3 regions of the Congregibacter sp. genome follow, and region 2 is predicted to be linked to each of the others. Evidence: predicted binding sites of a transcription regulator. Region 2 holds the regulator's gene; each other region holds the start of a gene.
What was found. Region 2 encodes sigma-54, which starts transcription at its own class of promoters, with help from an activator protein. Its sites were predicted from a motif close to TGGCACANNNNTTGCNNT; they were not measured.
Positions count from the first base shown of each region.

Region 1: the regulator sigma-54 is predicted to act here: its motif matches at 3,869-3,886, upstream of ACTG39_RS03145 (adenosine deaminase family protein).
Region 3: the regulator sigma-54 is predicted to act here: its motif matches at 1,951-1,968, upstream of glnA (glutamate--ammonia ligase).

Region 1 covers NZ_CBFIIF010000004.1:120,269-126,962, reverse strand. Annotated here, with positions in the region: gene ACTG39_RS03155 (nucleoside hydrolase) at 1-903, opposite strand, end outside; gene ACTG39_RS03150 (purine nucleoside permease) at 1,150-2,253, opposite strand; gene ACTG39_RS03145 (adenosine deaminase family protein) at 2,301-3,788, opposite strand; gene puuE (allantoinase PuuE) at 4,132-5,049, shown strand; gene ACTG39_RS03135 (cupin domain-containing protein) at 5,062-5,700, shown strand; gene ACTG39_RS03130 (TonB-dependent siderophore receptor) at 5,989-6,694, shown strand, end outside.
Region 2 covers NZ_CBFIIF010000002.1:46,352-53,045, forward strand. Annotated here, with positions in the region: gene lptB (LPS export ABC transporter ATP-binding protein) at 1-442, shown strand, start outside; gene ACTG39_RS01370 (RNA polymerase factor sigma-54) at 729-2,213, shown strand; gene hpf (ribosome hibernation-promoting factor, HPF/YfiA family) at 2,293-2,580, shown strand; gene ACTG39_RS01380 (PTS sugar transporter subunit IIA) at 2,615-3,106, shown strand; gene rapZ (RNase adapter RapZ) at 3,106-3,960, shown strand; gene ACTG39_RS01390 (HPr family phosphocarrier protein) at 3,969-4,238, shown strand; gene mgtE (magnesium transporter) at 4,235-5,587, shown strand; gene yjgA (ribosome biogenesis factor YjgA) at 5,580-6,134, shown strand; gene ACTG39_RS01405 (YhdP family phospholipid transporter) at 6,085-6,694, opposite strand, start outside.
Region 3 covers NZ_CBFIIF010000006.1:98,739-105,432, forward strand. Annotated here, with positions in the region: gene typA (translational GTPase TypA) at 1-1,686, opposite strand, end outside; gene glnA (glutamate--ammonia ligase) at 2,061-3,467, shown strand; gene ACTG39_RS04305 (hypothetical protein) at 3,566-4,117, shown strand; gene glnL (nitrogen regulation protein NR(II)) at 4,351-5,397, shown strand; gene ntrC (nitrogen regulation protein NR(I)) at 5,399-6,694, shown strand, end outside.

The DNA of each region.
Region 1 (6,694 bases), on a different contig from region 2:
GCGCTGAGCGCTCTCCAGGGCTCCAAGGCCACCATCCGGATAATCGGCTGTAGTACTCCAGGCCGCGCTGCGTCCCTGTGGCGGCATGGTGTAGTTACTTGCTGTACGCAAAATCAACACGCGCTTGGGATCCACACGATCAATGCGCCCCAAACGATGCAGTGCCGTAAGTGTTCCGGAGTCTTCCATATTCGAAGTCATGAACTCTGCGGATTCTCCGGCATACACGCGCAGCCAGTCGTTGGCCCACTCATTGAGCTTTTCACCATGCCAGTAGGTGCTCGCTGAAAGCGTGTCGCCCCGCGTTACAAAAGGCGGCCGTTGCGCCAGCGGGTAGTTAGTGAATTCCCCTCGAAAAGCCTGCATGGCCGGCGTATCCAAGAGCGGCGTGTTACGAGTGAGCTGATAGGCCCATTCACTCAAGTCGCTATCCAGAGAGAAACTGATCGTGTCCAGCGTCCAACCAGTAGACACGTCCTGAGGGCCATCCGCGGGCTCCGATGCACCCAGAGGAATGAAGCCATAGGGCCAATCGTCGGGTATCTCCCGGGCATCGATTTCGTAGACCAGGTCGCCATCCACCACCGCGTTCGCCCAGGCTGCTGAGCCCAGAGAAAGATCTTCTGGATCGCCACCGGCAATCCCCGCGATGAGCCAGTAAGCTTTACTGAGGTCAAAACGCTCATCGAGGCCTAGAGCCATGGTCGAGGCGGTAGCGTTGGGAATACCGCCCCCGAGACATGCCACCAGTAAACCGTTTTCACCGTAGTAGAGGGAGTACTCACCCAAGGTAAAGGGCATCTCTCTTAGAGCGGGGTTGCGCTCTAACCAGAGCTGCAGCTCTCCAGGTTTATCTCCTGTGGGTTCGCCGTTTTCGAACATACTCAGAACAACAACTTTCACGGGCAGAGGCTCCGCCGACACAGCGGGCAGAACAAACAAACTCAGCAGCAAAAAAAGCGAAGTCGTAAAAGCGCGGCGACGCGGCAAGCAAGAAAGGGCGTCAAACATTAATTGAACCTCGATGGAGAAAGTCGGTAATCGAAAATTAGTCGCAATAGCAAACGCAGTCGAGTCCTCGGCAGCGTCAGAAAAGCAGCAAGAGGACTCGCTGCGAAAACCTTAGTGCAAGATCCCTCGGACAAGACCCTAGGGTGTCGCGATATCCTCAGCTGTAGGCGTTCGATCCCGATAAACATCCCATCCAGCAACCAAGGTATCAATCACTTTTGAGCCGACGATATAGGCAGATTCTAAAGACGCATCAAGACCTGCATAACCTTCATTCTCCGAGAGCAGATTGGTCGCAGCATCAACACCCGGCGGCGGCATTGTGTAGTTGCTTCCCGTGCGAAGAACCATCATCCGATCGCGGTCCGCCCGGCCGGCATTCGTAAGCCAGGTGAGGGACTGCATGGTGCCCGTATCTTCCATGGCAGAGGTGACAAAGTTGCCTTTGCCGTCACTCCAGTAATCCACCCAGTCATTGGCCCAATCGTTCATTATGCTGCCGTGCCAAAAAGTCATGGCCGCCAAGTGATCGCCCTTTAGAACAAAGGGGGCTCGTTGGGCATTGGGGTGTTCGGTATACAGCTGCCGTGTTTCGTCCAGAGACTCAAAGTCCGGTAACTCGATATCTTTAGTTAACTGATAGGCCCACTCAGTGAGTTCCGAATTCGTCTGGAACATTTCTCCGGTTGGCTCGGGCTTGTCTTCATCAAAGGGCTCGCTCGTGTAACGCGCAATATAGCCATACTTCCAGTCTGCAGGCATTTCCCGGGGATCGATTTCATGAGCAAGATCTCCGTCTACCAGATAATCCGCCCACGCCGCGCTGCCTATCGACGCATCTTCGGGATCGATACCCGCAATCCCCGCCACCAGCCAGTAGGCTTTACTCAAATCAAAACGGGGATCCATCCCAAGCATCATCACTGACGCTGTGGATTTAGCGGTCCCGATGCCCGTGACCATCACCAAAACACCGTTTTCGCTGTCAAAATGCAGGTCGTGATGAGCACCGAACTCAAACACCTGATCTAGGTTTCGACGCTCATTCCAGAGCTGAAACTCGGCGGCCTGGTCACCGCTGTCTTCACCGATTTCGAACATAGTCACCACCACTACTTTGACCGGTATGGGGGCCGGCGTCGCATCGGCAGTAGCGACGGTTGCCGTCGGGGCCTCGCCCCCACAGGCGCTGAGCAACAAACTCAGCAGTGGCAGACAGAGCAGAGCGAGCTTCTTTCGCATGGTGGTCCTCTCAGTTATCGCGTAAACAAATCTAATGGGATGTGACTCTACCACTCGCAGAGCTGATAGCGGTCGCAGATAAAACCATAGCTCTGGGCACTCGAAGACAATGCAGCTTTGGGCCGTGCTGCAATCTGCCGCGCAAAGTCCCCTATGCGGGTTTCATAGCGCTCTAGCAACTGCGCCTTTGTGGCCTCGGGCAAAAACCCGTAGGCAATAGAGTTACGACTAAGTAAAAGCAATTCGTCCCAGCTAAGGTTAAATTCCTTCACCGCCACAAAGAACTCATCGCTGAGGTTGCTATCCCACATTCCCCGATCGTCGGTGGACAGCGCGACGGGAATATCCGTGCGCAGGTACTCCGGAAAGGGATGCTCACTATAGTCACCGACATATTGTAGGAGCAGATTGGAGACGAGGTTTATTTCTACGAGATAGGCACCATTGCGCATCAGACGCATGGTGTCGGGGTCACTAATGAGGTTGATGCCGTGACCTATACGATCTGCACCCAAGAGCATAGTATCGCGCACGTGACTGTTGGGCTCTTCGACCTCCCCCGCATGAATCGATAAACGCACCTTGTGATTAGTGCGACGAAGATCCCGCAAGGTTTCCAAAAACCGCAGAGGATAGCCCTTATCGTTGTCTTCCCGTCCCACCATATTGACGGCAACAAACAAATCATTGTGGCGGCTCACGAAGTCATAGAGATAGCGTAAGGCCTCGTCCGCTGCGGGCAGGAAACGCAGAATAGCCACTTGCAGACGCACCTCGACCCCCGTTGCCAGCGCATCGGCGTCGCGCAAGCGTGTACGGTATATGTTGGCAACATCATCGGGAGATATCTCCTCGCCGTTCGAATCGATAAATCCGAGAACGCCGATCATGCTCTCCAGGTACATCAGACCCTCGGCGCCGAACTTCTGCATATTCAGTACCAGCGCATCTGCCGCAAGATAGGGATTGAGATACAGATCACCCATACGTTGCCAATGGGTCTGAAAAAACTCGTCCCGACCCTCGTGGGCCTTATCCAACCTCAAACTATCCAACCAGGCTTCTTTCTCCTCGAGGTTCAATTCATTTAGAGGCAGATATTCCTCTTTCTCGCAGGCACTGAGCCTTTGATAGTTGCTTTCTTGCACATTGACGAAGAGCATCAGATAAGGATTTTCAACGAAGGCGTTTTCGCCGAAGGATCGACAGTTGTTGATTTTTACCCGAGTGTAATAGCGATAGCCTCGGTCGCTCTGAGCAAGAGCCAGATCGTAAAACCATTCGGAGCGTATGGATCCCGACAGGTGATTGTGTAGATCGCCGCCCTTGGGCATGGCGTAGAGAAAACGATAAAGCTCCTCGTCGCTCGCTTCGCGCTTGAAGGTTTCAAACCATGCAGCCACGTCGTCAGAAGGCGCAGGCAGGTCCGCGCGAGCAGATCCGCTACCGATAAGCAGCGATGAAAAAAGCAGAAGGAAAAGACCGATGCTGCGCGGGCGCTCCACGGCAGTGCCGCGTGCTATTCGCAAGCTCATCAAAAGGGTGATCCACATAGTGACCAAAATCTCTTTGCCCGGTAAGGCTGGGCATAATCCGACAGTTTGAGTCTGGTGGCAACGCAAGTTCAATGCCACTTGGTTCTGCTGAGGTGAACAACATCGGATTCGCACTCAACGGTTCTTAAACAGCGACTCTACGAAATTCACATAGCACTTTGGCCTATGCGCCCTCCATGACGCACTAATATGACGCGCTTCATGCGCCAAACCGGTGCACAGCCAGAAAAACCGTCACCTCGACCGTTATTGCGCTCTCTGCTCTTGCCGCGCTCGCGCCGCCCATGCATTCTTAAGGATCAATCCGAATTGGAAGTCGCTTGTGGAATCCATCTCGCCCTACCCCCGGGACATGCGCGGTTACGGCCAACACCCGCCAAAGTTCACCTTGCCCGGTGGCAAGCGCATCGCAGTCCAATTCGTCGTCAACTACGAAGAAGGGGGAGAAAACTCCGTACTCCACGGCGACCCCGCATCTGAAGTCTTCCTCTCAGAAATGTCCAGCCCCAGCGCTTTTGCTGATCGCCACATGAGCATGGAGTCTCTCTACGAGTACGGCAGCCGCGCGGGATTCTGGAGGCTTCACCGCCTGTTCGCCAGCCGTGGGGTGCCGGTGACGGTCTTTGGCGTGACTATGGCACTGGCCCGAAACCCGGAAGCCGTGGCCGCTATGCAGGACGCCGAATGGGAAATAGCCTGCCATGGACTGCGCTGGATCAGCTATCAGGAAACCCCCCTGGACGTGGAGCGTGAACATATGCACCGCGCGATTGAATGGCACACAGAGCTTACCGGTGAGCGCCCTCTGGGCTGGTATACCGGTCGTGACAGTCCGAATACCCGGTCGCTGTTGTTGGAACACGACGGGGTTTTATACGACTCAGATTCCTACGCTGACGACCTGCCCTATTGGGTCGACGCCCCAAAAGGCGCCCATCTGGTGATCCCCTATACGCTGGACACAAACGATATGCGCTTTGCCAGCGCTCAGGGCTTTGCCGACGGTGAGCAGTTTTTCAACTACCTCCGTGATAGCTTTGAGGTGCTCTATGCCGAGGGCAGTGAACAGCCAAAACTCATGAACATTGGTTTGCACTGCCGGCTCGCAGGACGTCCCGGACGATTCCTCGCGCTGCAGCGGTTTCTGGATTATGTTCAAGAGCATGATGATGCCTGGCTATGTCGACGTGTAGATATCGCACGTCACTGGCATGAGCACTATCATCCCGAGTCAGTGTGAGGACAGCGAGTAATGAACCCTGCGTTTGCGACGCTCTGCCGTTTAAGCCGCGCGATCTGCGGTGGCAAAACCCAGTTGGCGATTCTCATCGCAACGCTTACCGGGCTTTCCAGTGCGACACCCATGGCTAGGGAAGATGCCATCAGTGCCAAAGAGCTCATTGACAACCTTGGCCTCGAGGGACACGTCGAGGGCGGTTTTTATCGCCGAACCTACGAGGCTACAGGGCAGTCTCGAATCTCCAGCGAATCTGGCGAGCGCTTTAGCATGACGTCCATCTACTATCTGCTGACCGCCGAAGGGCCTGTTGGCCACTTCCACCGCAATCGCTCGGATATCGTTCATTATTTTCATCTCGGTGACCCCATCGAGTACATCTTGATTCATCCCGATGGCGAACTGGAGACCGTGATCATGGGCTCGGATCCGCGTGAGGGACATCAACTGCAGTTAACGGTACCCGGCGGTATCTGGAAAGCTTCCCGTCTGACGGCTGGCACAGAGGGTTATGGCCTGATCAGCGAAGCCGTGAGTCCAGGCTTTGATTATCGGGATATGACGCTCGGTATCACCTCGCAAATGCTTGAAAACTACCCTCAGCATCAGGACTATATTGAGGCCCTGAGCAGAGAGTCAGCGCCGGATCGGTAATAATCCGCGGATTCAACAATTGACGCCTTGCAAGCTCGGGCGCACCATCTCAGTGCACAACCACCCTTTCGACTGGGTTTATGCGCGTTTTACAGGCTCCAAGGCTCTTTTGTGGCCGCCGGTATTCGACATAAGCTCCTGATAAATATAATGATTTTTTTTGTACTCAATGGCCGTAGGGTTGGCATCAATCGTGCACTACTCCTAGGAGCAGTGCTGAAGTAGTAAAAAAAGTCGTGTCTCGTCGCCCATGCCGCGAGACAGCATCATGCATTTTGAGGAGAGGTCATGAAGCAATTCACCACCCGTCGTCTGCCCCTGGCAGCCTCCATCGCCGCAATTCTCGCGTCCGTGCCTTTGGCACAGGCACAGGAAGATGCAGTGCTGGAGATGGAAGAAGTCGTCGTTACCGGATCGCTGCGAAGCTTACCCGGTGAGGATGTGGAAGTTTTCGGTTTTGGCAAATCCCTGCTGGAAACACCACGCTCCGCATCGACCATCAGTTTTGAGCAGATGGATCGATTCAACATTACCGATATCGACGAACTCGTGGCCTTTGCACCGGGTACGTTTACCCAGTCATTCTTCGGTGTAGCGGGTTCCCTTGACGTTCGCGGCACACCGGGCGAGACCTACTTCCGCGGCGTACGCCGTTTGGACAACCCGGGCAACTACCCCACGCCCATCGGTGCATCTGATCGTATCGATATCGTTCGCGGACCAGCATCACCCATCTACGGTCCGGCCAAGATCGGTGGTTACCTTAACTTCAACCCTAAATCGGCGCGTGCCGGCTCTGGTGACTACCTCACCGATACCGAGGGTGCAGTCTCTGTAGAGACGGGTAGCTGGAGCCGTCAGGTCGTTACGGCAGAAGTGGGCGGCCCTATTTCCGAGAACATGGGTTACTACCTCTACGGTGAGTTTGAAGACTCCGATAGCTTCTACGACAATACCGCGACAGAGCAGACTATTCTGCAGGCGTCCTTTGACG
Region 2 (6,694 bases):
CGGAGATAACCTGTTGGCCATTCTTGAAACCCGCAAAGATCTAAGCCGCACTCAGCGCCATCAACGCAGGGATGAACTCCTCGAGGAGTTCAACGTTGGGCATCTGAAAGAAAGCCTGGGACAGGCCCTTTCGGGCGGTGAGCGACGGCGGGTGGAAATTGCTCGCGCTCTGGCCATGGAGCCAAAGTTCATTTTGCTCGACGAGCCCTTTGCCGGTGTTGACCCCATATCCGTGGGTGATATCAAGAATATTATTCGACACCTGCAAACCCGAGGCATCGGCGTCCTCATCACAGATCACAACGTGCGAGAAACGCTGGATATCTGTGAAACGGCGTATATCGTAGGCGAAGGTCATATCATCGCCCAGGGCAGTCCGGAGGAAGTATTGGACAATGCCAAGGTTCGCAAGACCTATCTTGGAGAAAACTTCCGCCTGTAAGCAACGTCTTGCTCTTGGGCATTCTCTTGGGGACGCTCCTGCCAACGCCCCTACTCGCGGCGCCCTTTCCCATCATCCCTCTGACTAACACAATGCAATAAGCGCGCCAAGGCGTTGCGTGACCCCAATCACCCGCCTACACTGAGGGTGTGGGGCGACATTGTATTGCTCCGCGACTTGGGGAGACGCGCCCGCCCGACAAAGGCGATAGCGCGTTAAAACAGCGCAGGAATTTAGCGGCATAAGATCGCGAGTGCGCAGCGCAACAGCTTGGAATAACCGCGCGATGAAGCAGGGATTACACCTCAAGCTTGGGCAACAGCTGACGATGACGCCGCAGCTGCAACAGGCTATACGCCTTTTGCAGCTCAGCACGCTGGATCTGCAGCAGGAAATTGAGCAGGCGCTGCAAGAAAACCCCATGCTCGAGGTCGAAGAAGACCAGGGCGGCACGCCAGATCAGCCCAATGACGACGATGCAGGCAATCAGGAAGGTCCGCTGGACAACCCCGAGCGCAGCGCCAACGTTGACGAGGCCTCGGCCGACGGCGACTTTGAACCAGCAATGCCTGAAGACCTCCCGGTAGATACCCAATGGGAAGATATTTTACCGTCCAGTGCTCCACCCCCATCAGACGGGGGTGGCGGCGAAGACTTTGACTTTGATAGCCGCAATCGCAGCAGTGAAAGCCTGCAGGATCATTTGCGCTGGCAGCTGAACCTGACGCGCATGTCGGATAGTGACCGCATCGTCGCCCTGGCTATCATCGATGCCACCGACGCCAACGGGCGCTTAAACAGCAGTCTTGAAGAAATGCTCGAGCTGTTTCCACCCGAGCTGGAAATAGAGAGCGAGGAGATCACTGCGGTATTGCACGCCCTCCAGCAGTTTGAGCCCGTAGGCGTGTTCGCCAGAGATTTGCAGGAGTGCCTGCAACTTCAGCTCAAGCAGTTGGACCGCGACACTCCCTGGCTTGATCAGGCAAGAATTCTGATTAACCGCCACATCAATCAACTCAGCAGCGGTGACTACGCGCAGATCATGCGCCGCATGAAGCTGTCCGAGGATGATCTTCGCGGCGCTCTCAAACTGGTTCAGTCCCTTGATCCACTGCCCGGAAAACAATTTGGCGACGACGATACCGAATACATCGTGCCCGACGTTTTTGTAAGCCGCAAAGAGGGACGCTGGGTGGTGGAACTAAATCCCGATACATCACCGCGCCTGCGCATCAATGACCATTACGCGGGAATGATCAAACGCGCGGACAATAGCGCCGATAACAGTTACCTGCGGGACAACCTCCAGGAAGCCAAGTGGTTCCTAAAAAGTCTCCAGAGTCGCAACGAAACCATGTTGAAGGTGTCTACAGAGATAGTCAGGCGCCAGCGCAACTTCCTCGAATACGGAGAGGAGGCGATGAAACCGCTGGTGCTCCATGACATTGCGGAGGCCGTTGAAATGCATGAATCGACCATTTCTCGTGTCACAACACGAAAATATATGCACACGCCCCGGGGAATATTCGAGCTGAAGTACTTTTTCTCGAGCCATGTAGCCACCACCAGCGGAGGCGCCTGCTCATCCACGGCTATTCGCGCCTTGATCAGGAAACTTGTTGCCGCCGAGAATCCCCGCAAACCCCTGTCCGACAGCAAACTGGCGGATCTCTTGGAAGATCAGGGTATTCAGGTGGCCCGACGAACAATTGCGAAGTATCGGGATAGCCTCACCATCCCGCCGTCTAACGAGCGCAAGCGGCTGGTTTAAACAAGCCAGCTATCTAAGCTCTTAGACACCAGAACCGATTGACAAGGACGTAGCTAACACTAAAAACAAGGAGAAGCGCATGCAAATTGTAATCAGCGGACACCACGTCGAAGTCACCGACGCCCTGCGGGAGTATGTAGAGGCAAAGTTCGAGCGTTTACAGCGACACTACAGTCAAATTAGCAAGTCTGAGGTGACCCTCATCGTAGAAAAAATGGTACAGAAGGCAGAAGCCACCGTGCATATCGCCGGAAAAGACCTTTTTGCCGCGGCTGACTCCGAGGATATGTATGCAGCTATCGACGCCCTGGTGGACAAGCTTGATCGTCAGTTGATCAAGCACAAGGAAAAACACCGAGCCCATTGAGTCACTGAAGTCGGTAATGCAAGCGATAGGAAACATGAGTCAGGAAACAACCCACGCCGCCAACAGCGTCAGCGCTTTGCTGACGCCCGCGCGTTGTCTTTGCCAGGTACCCGGGGGCGGAAAAAAACGTCTCTTTGAGTTAGTTGCCGATGTTCTTGGCAGCGATAGAGACGAATTTCATCCGGACGAGCTGGTGTCGGGCATGCTCGCGCGGGAAAAGCTTGGCAGTACCGCTCTGGGGAACGGCATAGCGATACCCCATTGTCGTCTCAAGGACTGCGAGTCTCCCTGCGGCGTGCTGCTTACTCTATCCAGCAGTGCAGACTTCGATGCGCCAGATGATGAGGATGTGGATTTGCTGTTTGCACTGGTAGTCCCCAGTGAAGCCACCCAGGAGCATCTGAACCTGCTGGCGGATCTTGCTCGACTCTTTTCGCAACCGGCGTTTTGTGAAGCCCTGAGAAACTGCAGGAGCAACGAAGCCTTGTTCGATGTCACCACCAACTGGACCGCGGGCACACCTTAGTGGACCTGATTATCATCAGTGGCCGCTCCGGTTCCGGCAAGAGCACCGCCCTTCATCAGCTTGAGGATGAGGGCTACTACGCTATTGATAATCTTCCCGCATCCCTGCTCCCCGCATTAGTCCGTGATACGGGCCCGGGCCTGCCCGAACACTTCCGTGGCATAGCCGTATGCATCGACGCGCGTAATGCTTTTCGTGATCTGCAGGACTTCAGCGCAACCCTACAGTCACTTCCCGCGGAGGTACAACACCGAATCCTGTACCTGGACGCTGATGAAGCCACGCTGATTAAACGGTTCAGCGAGACTCGCCGGCGCCACCCACTAACCAGTGAGAGCCTGCCTCTGGCCGAAGCGATTCGTTACGAAAGTGAACTTTTGGAGCCTTTAGCGGCTCAGGCGACGGTGACTCTGGACACCCGCACCATGACCATCTACGAGTTGCGCGACGCTATCCGCCAGAGACTCGTAGGCTCAGAAGCTGAAGACATGGCTATTCTCTTTCAGTCCTTTGGCTTTAAGCGCGGCGTACCCGGCGATGCTGACCTTATCTTTGACCTACGCCTGCTGCCAAATCCTCACTGGTCTCCGGAGCTGCGACTGAAAACCGGTGTCGATCAGGAAGTCATTGAGTACCTCGAAGACCATGAGATTACTCAACAACTTTTTGATGATATCGCCGGCTTTATCGAGCGCTGGGTGCCCGCCTATCAGAAGAGCAGTCGAAGCTACCTTACCGTTGCACTGGGGTGCACCGGCGGACAACACCGCTCCGTGTACATGGCCTATCGCCTCTACACGCATTTTCAAGGCCAGCTCACCCAGCTTCAGCTCCGCCACCGAGAGCTTCAGTAGGTGGCGATGTGATCGAAAGCGAACTCAACATCATCAACAAACTTGGTTTGCATGCCCGTGCCGCATCCAAGTTTGTAAGCTGTGCGAGTCGCTTTGGCAGCAAGATTGAAGTCGGCAAAGACGATCAGTGGGTTGATGGCAAAAGCATTATGTCGGTGATGATGCTCGCTGCAGGTCAGGGGAGCACCTTGATGCTCAGGGCCGAGGGGAACGATGAAAAGGAGGCCAGCGAAGCCATTCACGAGCTCGTCAATGACTACTTTGGCGAAGGCGAATGAATACGCTTCAAGAAGACCAAGAACGCTCAAGGGATAGCGTTTCCCGAGCTCTTGAGAGCGGCACTCTGGTCGATGTACGCCGCCTTATCCGGGTCATGGAGCCCGGTGAAGTCGCGCATATTCTCGAGTCATCCCCACCCCGTTTTCGACATGTGCTCTGGCAGCTTCTGGAGGGGTCGCAGGAGGCCGAGGTACTTAACGAGCTTGGCGAAGAGCTCATGCTCGATTTTCTTCAGACCATGGGTCCAGACCAGGTTGCGCAGATTACCGAAGAGCTGGACGACGATGACGTCGCAGATATTCTTCAGCAGCTACCTGAAGCTTTCACCCAGCAAGTTCTGGACGAGATGGACGAGCAGGACAGATCGCGTCTTGAACAGGTAATGGTCCACGATGAGGACACCGCGGGTGGCCTCATGAACACGGACACCATCACGATCCGAGCGGATGTCACCCTGGACGTGGTACTGCGTTTCCTTCGGCGACACGAAGAAATACCCGAGATGACTGATACCTTGATTGTCGTTAGTCGCGACGATCGCTTCGTGGGTCTGCTCCCTATCCGAACGCTTCTTGTTTCAGACCCGAGCTGCTCCGTGCGCGAACTGATGCTCACAAGGCGCAAGCCCATTCACACTGACATGCCGGACAATGAGGTCGCGCGACTGTTTGAGCGCAATGACTGGGTATCCGCACCGGTTGTCGATGGCGAAGGCTATGTGGTGGGTCGAATCACCATTGACGATGTTGTAGATGTTATCCGCGAGGATGGTGATCACTCGCTGATGTCCATGGCCGGACTGGACGAGGACGACGACACCTTTGCGCCCGCTGTGAAAACGGCCCGTCGCCGCGCTGTGTGGCTGGGCATCAACCTGTTGACCGCCTTTATCGCCGCTTCAGTGATCAATCTCTTTCAGGGCACTATTGAACAGGTGGTCGCCCTCGCCGTACTCATGCCCATTGTCGCATCCATGGGCGGCATTGCCGGCACGCAAACGCTGACAGTGCTTGTGCGTGCCCTGGCCGTAGGGCAAATCAATCGCAGCAACGCACGTTGGCTCATCAGCCGTGAACTCGCCTCATCGGCGCTCAATGGGGTTTTATGGGCGCTCGTCGTTGCTGTGGCTGCGTCACTCTGGTTTAACGACACAACCTTAGGCTTGGCCATTGCCCTGGCCATCATCATTAACCTTGTGACTGCCGGCGTTACGGGAGCTGTGTTACCTCTAACGCTGCAACGCATGAAAATCGACCCAGCACTCGCGGGAGGGGTTGTACTCACCACCGTGACGGATGTGGTGGGCTTCATGTCCTTCCTTGGCCTGGCCACGGTGTTCTATGCCTAAACCTCAGCGCGGAAAAAAGAAGCCCACTGAGGATCTCGACCTGGACCCCGAACTGGAGTTTGAAGAAGGTCCCAGCAAGTCCGCGCGCAAGCGGGAAATGACTGCCAGGCAGGCGCTCGGCGAAGCACTCTGCGCGCTCAGTCCAAAGGAACTAGCGAAGATCCCCATTGACGATGAGGATCTCCTCGCGGCCATTGCAGAAAGTACTCGCATCAAGCACCACAGCGCCCTGCGTCGACACCGGCAGTACATCGGCAAACTTATGCGTCGTATAGATCCCGAGCCGCTGCAAAAGGCGCTGGATGCGCTGTACCAATCTCGCAAGGACGAGACTCGCGCTTTTCAGGACATTGAGTCGCTCCGGGACAGCTTGATTCGCGATGGTGATGCTGCCCTGGGAGTCCTCATCAGCAAGTTCCCGGATGCGGACCGACAGCAGCTGCGGCAGTTGATTCGCGACGCCCAAAGAGAAGCCTCTGCGGACAAGCCTCCGGCAGCTAGCCGGCGTCTGTTTCGCTATCTTCGGGATCTTCACTCGTCGGCGTAAGCTTGTCGTCAAAGAGACGGCTGAACTTGACCTCGGGTGTTTCCATAGGACCGGACACCTGGTAGACCGCCGAGGACATACGGTTCACCTGCTTTTCAAACACTTTACTGACAACAAACACGCCCGCGGCCACTGCGGGGCCTGCTGCAAGGGCCGCAACCCACGGCAAATTATTGGCAACCGGCAGAGTAACGAGCAGTTCTCCACTAATACTTCCAAGATTCAAATCGCTTATACCGGTAAAAGCGAAGGCGCTGGCCGCGCCATCAATTTGCAGATCCGCCACCTCCAACAGCCCTCCTTGTAAATACAGTTCCGTGCTCGCCGTCACAAAGGGGATCCCCGTCTCAAACATGTGACTAAGGCTGAGCCCTCTGAGTATTTCGGCGAAGTTGAGAAAGCTAATCATTGATAGGGCACCCGGACCGGACTCGAGAAGACGGCCATTGCGGACCGACAACCGAGCCGAACCTTCGGCATTCACAACGTCATATGCTGTGGGTGGACCCGGCCAACGCAGCCGCAAAGACATTTCTCCCGCTTCGCTCTCAAGCGTAGGG
Region 3 (6,694 bases), on a different contig from region 2:
TCGTGTGGGAGGCGTCATGACCAAGGCCTCGTCCGTACCCGACGCACGCACGTTGGTAAGCTGTTTGGCCTTGGTAGGATTAACCGTCAGATCATTGCCACGACTGTGCAATCCGATGATCTGTCCTTCGTATACCTCGATATTCGGATCAACAAACAAACGCCCACGATCCTGCAGATTAAAGAGGCCGTAAGCGAGAGTCTTTCCCTTGACCATAGAAACGAGCACACCATTGTTTCGATGACTGATCGGCGCGTCTTTCACCGGCCCGTAGTGATCGAAAATATGCGTGAGCGTGCCGCTGCCCGATGTCAGCGTCAGAAACAGCGATCGAAAACCAATAAGTCCACGGGCCGGCACGATGAACTCCAGTCGGGTCCAGCCTTTTCCATCAGGGCTCATGTTCTTAAGCTCAGCGCGACGGGCACCCAGCTCTTCCATCAGCGCGCCCTGATGCTGGTCCTCGCAATCGATGACCAACTCCTCGAAGGGCTCATGGATCACGCCATCAACTTCCTTACGGATAACTTCCGGACGGGACACGCCCAGTTCAAAGCCTTCGCGACGCATAGTCTCGATAAGTACAGAAAGGTGCAGCTCTCCGCGACCCGACACCTTGAACTTGTCGGGGCTATCACCGGGCTCAACGCGCAGGGCTACGTTGTGAATCAACTCCCTTTCGAGGCGCTCTGCAATATTTCTGGAGGTAACGTACTTTCCTTCCTTGCCCGCAAAAGGCGAATCATTGACCTGAAAGGTCATGCTCACCGTGGGCTCGTCAACGCTCAAAGGAGGCAGAGCATCGGGGTTCGCGGGATCACAAAGCGTGTCAGAAATATTCAGTTCTTCGATACCCGTCACGCAGACGATATCGCCAGCAGAGGCTTCATTGGTATCAATACGCTCAAGGCCCATGTAGCCCATGACCTTCAGGACACGACCGTTACGCCGTCCGCCTTCGCGATCAATCACCGCCACCTGGGTATTGGGTCGCAACACGCCCCGGGTAATACGACCCACCCCGATCACGCCGACATAACTGTTGTAATCCAAAGCACTCACTTGCAGCTGCAGCGGTCCATCGACATCAACGTCGGGAGCAGGCACGTGCTCAAGAATAGTTTCGAACAATGGCGTCATATCGGTCGCCATGTCCTCGTGATCCAACCCCGAAATACCCTCTAGAGCCGATGCATAGATGATCGGGAAATCCAGCTGCTCTTCACTAGCGCCAAGGGCATCAAAAAGATCGAACACCTGATCTACCACCCAGTCAGGCCGAGCACCGGGCCGGTCAACCTTGTTAATCACCACGATGGGTTGCAGTCCCTGCGCAAAAGCTTTGGAGGTTACGAAGCGCGTCTGGGGCATGGGGCCATCAACCGCGTCGACCAGCAAGAGCACAGAGTCGACCATGGAAAGCACTCGCTCCACTTCGCCACCAAAATCGGCGTGGCCCGGGGTGTCCACGATGTTGATGCGGTGGTCGCCGTAGGTAATGGCCGTGTTCTTCGCCAGGATGGTAATGCCACGCTCTCGCTCCTGGTCGTTGGAGTCCATGATGCGCTCGGCGTCCGCATTGCGACGATCGAGGGTTCCGGACTGCCGAAGGAGGCAGTCGACCAGGGTGGTCTTGCCATGGTCTACGTGGGCAATAATGGCGATGTTGCGAAGCTTTTCGATCACAGCGATAGTCCGGCCCCGGCGCAGTCAGCGTTATCCGGCAGCTCTTTAAAAGGGTTGGGGGTTAAAAAAGGCCGCGATTATAGCGGCGGATTGCGAGCCTGCACAGCGGCGCGAGGCGGCACAATGCACACACTGCGAGAGTCTTATTCAATAATTGCGCTAAATTGGTGCGTATCAGCACCAAAAGGCCGCATTTCGTCACAGGGAGCGCTCACCACTGCGTAAAACCTTTTAGTTATCAATCGTTTGTAAAAGGCACCGTCGTGGCACAGGTCTTGCTGTTTCCTAACGCACTTTTACTGTTAAGGTGCATGTCCCCGGGAGGTATTTTCCCGGCGTGATTAGCACCAACTTTCCCAACTGGAGGACCCATAATGTCAGAGAAGACTCTGAACCTGATTAAAGAAAGCGAAGCCGGTTGGGTAGACCTGCGCTTCACAGATACCCGCGGCAAGGAGCAGCACGTCTCTATCCCGTCCAGCGAAGTCGACGAAGACTTTTTTGACGGCGGCAAGATGTTTGATGGCTCCTCCATCGCCGGCTGGAAAGGCATTAATGAGTCAGACATGATCCTCATGCCCGACGATAACAGCAGCGTGCTGGACCCCTTTACCGACGATACAACCGTTATCTTACGTTGCGACATTGTTGAGCCTATGACCATGCAAGGCTACGAGCGTGACCCCCGCTCTGTTGCACATCGCGCTGAGGAATACCTCAAGTCTACAGGCATTGGCGATACCGCTTACTTTGGTCCCGAGCCCGAATTCTTCGTCTTCGACGACGTTAAGTGGCATGCGGACATGTCGGGTGCCGGCTACTCTATCAATTCAGAAGAAGCTGCCTGGGCATCGAACCACAGCTTTGACGATGGCAACATTGGTCACCGCCCGGGCGTTAAAGGCGGCTACTTCCCGGTGCCTCCGGTCGATTCACTGCACGACATCCGTGCAGCGATGTGTGCTGCCATGGAGCAGATGGGACTTCCTATCGAGGTTCACCACCACGAAGTGGGTACCGCGGGCCAGTGTGAGATCGGCGTAAAGTTCAACACCCTGATCGAGAAGGCTGACGAAGTACAGATTCTCAAGTACTGCGTGCACAACGTAGCCCATGCCTACGGCAAGACCGCAACCTTTATGCCGAAGCCTTTGGTCGGTGACAACGGTTCCGGCATGCACGTACACCAGTCCATCAGCAAAGACGGCGAGAACGTTTTTGCCGGCGACGGATACGCTGGCCTGTCTGAGACCGCGCTGTATTACATCGGCGGTATCATCAAGCACGCCCGCGCCCTGAACGCGTTCACTAATGCCTCTACCAACAGCTACAAGCGACTGGTTCCTGGCTTCGAAGCACCTGTAATGCTGGCCTACTCAGCGCGTAACCGCTCTGCGTCTATTCGTATTCCCTACGAGCCGAGCCCCAAAGGCAAGCGCGTAGAGGTTCGCTTCCCGGATCCAACGGCAAACCCATACCTGTCATTCGCAGCAATGCTCATGGCTGGCTTGGACGGCATTCAGAACAAGATTCACCCTGGCGATGCTGCGGACAAGGACCTCTATGACCTACCTGCTGAAGAAGCACTCGCGATCCCAACCGTTGCATCCAGCCTCACCATGGCACTGGAAGCGCTGGACGCCGATCGTGAGTTCCTCACGGCGGGCGGCGTATTCACCGACGATATGATCGACGGTTACATCGCCCTTAAGTCTGAAGAAGTTGAGACACTCGACATGACAACTCACCCTGTTGAGTTTGATATGTACTACTCAGTCTGATCTGCCCAAGGGCAGCAGCACAGGAGCCCGCTCATTGAGCGGGCTTTTTTTTGCCCATTGATCTGCTACGGTAAGCTCAGACTCTATGGAGAGCTGCCATGATCCGTTACAGAAAAGCCATTCTTGTTGCCATGACCCTGACCCTGGTGGCTCCCGCAAGCTACGGCTGGGGCCAGGTGTACAAAGTGATCGATAGCGAGAATGGAGTGGTATTCACCGATACCCCTCCGACTATGGGAAACAGCACTGACAAGACTGTTGAGAAAGTTGAGCTCAATGAAATCAACACCGCCGCTCCGGTAGAATCCCGCCAGCCAGCAAGCTCAACAGCGAGGTCAGAATCTGAGCCGGAGGTCGAGACTGCAGTGACAATTGTCTCGCCAGCCAACGAAAGTACCATTGCCATGGGTCCGGGCAACTTTACTGTCAGCGCCTCCGCAAGCCCCGCTTTAGGTCGCGGTGAAGGACTCGTACTCCTCATAGATGGAGTAGAGCAGGGCCAGGCGCAGTCTTCAGGAAGCTGGTTCGTCGAAGGCGCTCTGCGCGGCCCCCACGACCTGATGGTGCGGCGCACTACGTCCCAGGGAAAGATCGTTGCCACCTCCGAGAGCGTGCGTATCTACGTCCTGCGACCAGGTATTGGCCGCTAGTTCATCAATAGCCTTCTCTTGCACCGTATTGGTGCATATGTTCAATTAGGGTCGCCTGCTCGGCTTTAACCGCTTATTCATCGCGCACAAACAATCAGTAAGTGTGTACTTACTTACTTAAAAAGCTCTAAATCCCTAACTCCGAAGCGCGACTCGACAAAAGCACGGACATGGCTCCATTTTTGCTTCATTATTAAGCACTGTGGTCCAACTTGGTCGCGTAACAGCTTCAAATGCTGCAACAAGACATCATCGATAGCATCAATAGCGGCATCATCGGATTGGATGCCGACTATCGTGTGCGCCTGATAAACCCCGCCGCCGAATCATTGCTCCAGTTGTCTGAGGCGCGCATTCTCGGAATCATGATCTGCGAACTCGAAACCCCCGATGTGCCGTGGCGGGCGACGCTAGACCAGGCGGCAGAAGAAGGTCGCGCTATCGTGCGGCGAGGCCTCCCTCTGGACACTGGCGACGGCAAACCCATTTTCGCCGATATCGTCGTCTCCCCCATGCGCGAGATTGCAAACCTGGCCTATCTCATTGAGCTGCAACCCGTGGATCGTCTCCTGCGCATCAGCCGCGAAGAAAATATCGTGAGTGCCCAGGAAACAACACAGGCTGTAGTTCGCGGTCTTGCTCACGAGATCAAGAACCCTTTAGGCGGCATTCGCGGCGCTGCTCAGCTACTGGAGCGCGAGCTGCCCGAAGGCTCACTCCAGGAATACACGGGCATCATCATCCAGGAAGCAGACAGACTGAGAGACTTGGTTGACCGCCTCCTCGGTCCCAACAAGCAACCTGCTTTAACGTCGTTAAATGTGCACGAAGTTCTGGAGCACGTGTTACAGCTGGCAGTGGTCGAAGCGGGCGAGCGAATGGCCATTCAGCGCGATTACGACCCCAGCCTCCCCGCGATCAACGGTGACCGCGGCCTGCTGATACAGGCCTTGCTGAACATCGTCGGAAACGCACTTCAGGCAACAGAGAATCAACCCCAGTGTGCTCTGACGCTTCGCAGTCGCTCGCAGCGGCAGTTCACCATTGGCGAGAAGCGTCATCGCCTTGTGTGTCAAGTAGACATCATCGATAACGGTCCGGGCATCCCTCAAGAACTGAGCGAAACACTGTTTATCCCCATGGTAAGCGGGCGGCCCGAGGGAACCGGTCTGGGCCTCTCCATATCCCAATCTATCGTTAGCCGCCATGGAGGCTTGTTAACTTGCGAAAGCCGCCCCGGGGAAACCTGTTTCACCATCTATCTACCTATGGACAATTAACATGCAAAATTCCCGCTCGGTATGGATCGTCGACGACGACCAATCCATACGCTGGGTCCTCGAAAAGGCCCTGTCCCAGGCGGATATCGCCCGCGAGTGTTTCGCAGATGCGGAATCAATGCTCCAGCGCCTGGAGGACGACCAGCCGGACGTGGTGATAAGCGATATCCGCATGCCCGGCATGGACGGTCTTGACCTGCTTAAGAGCATACGTGAGCACCACCCCGATCTGCCGGTAATCATCACCACAGCACACTCCGATCTGGACAGTGCAGTGGCTTCTTATCAGCAAGGTGCCTTTGAGTACTTGCCCAAGCCCTTTGATATCGACGAGGTTGTAGCGGTAACGGAGCGGGCCTTAGCGCAAGCTCGAGAACTGGGGCGACAACCTGCAAAAACTGGCTCCAGCAAGAACGAGACACCCGAAATTATTGGCGAAGCGCCGGCAATGCAGGAGGTATTCCGGGCGATTGGTCGTCTCGCGCACAGCAATATCACTGTGCTGATCAATGGTGAATCCGGTACCGGCAAAGAACTCGTGGCTCAGGCGCTACATCGGCATAGCCCGCGAGCAAATGCGCCCTTTATCGCGCTCAACATGGCGGCAATTCCCCGGGACCTCATGGAATCAGAGCTCTTTGGACATGAAAAAGGCGCGTTTACCGGTGCTAACACCCGCCGGGAGGGTCGCTTTGAACAGGCCAACGGAGGAACACTGTTTCTCGATGAAATCGGTGACATGCCTGCAGAGACTCAAACCCGGCTGCTGCGCGTCCTCGCAGATGGCGAGTTCTATCGTGTAGGCGGTCATACCTCCCAGCGCACTGATGTACGAATCATTGCCGCGACACACCAGGACCTTGAGGGGCTGGTGCGCAAAGGCGATTTTCGTGAGGACCTTTTCCATCGCCTGAACGTGATTCGCATCCACATCCCAAAACTATCCGAACGTCAGGAAGACATACCGCGTTTAATGGAGTTCTTTTTCGATAAAGCCGCAAGAGAACTCGGTGGCGAACCTAAAATTCTTCTGCCAGAGACGCAGCAGTTCCTGAGCTCACTGAGTTGGCCCGGAAACGTTCGTCAGCTGGAAAACACCTGCCGATGGCTAACCGTCATGGCATCGGGGCGTGAGATTCACTTGTCTGATCTACCGCCGGAACTCGGCCGAAACAGCGAAGAGGCAGCGGGAGAGCAGGAGATGCAATGGCAGGAACTGCTCTGCCAGTGGGCGCGCACGGAACTGGTCAGCGGCAAGCAACACATTCTTCGCGACGCGATGCCGGCGTTCGAAAAA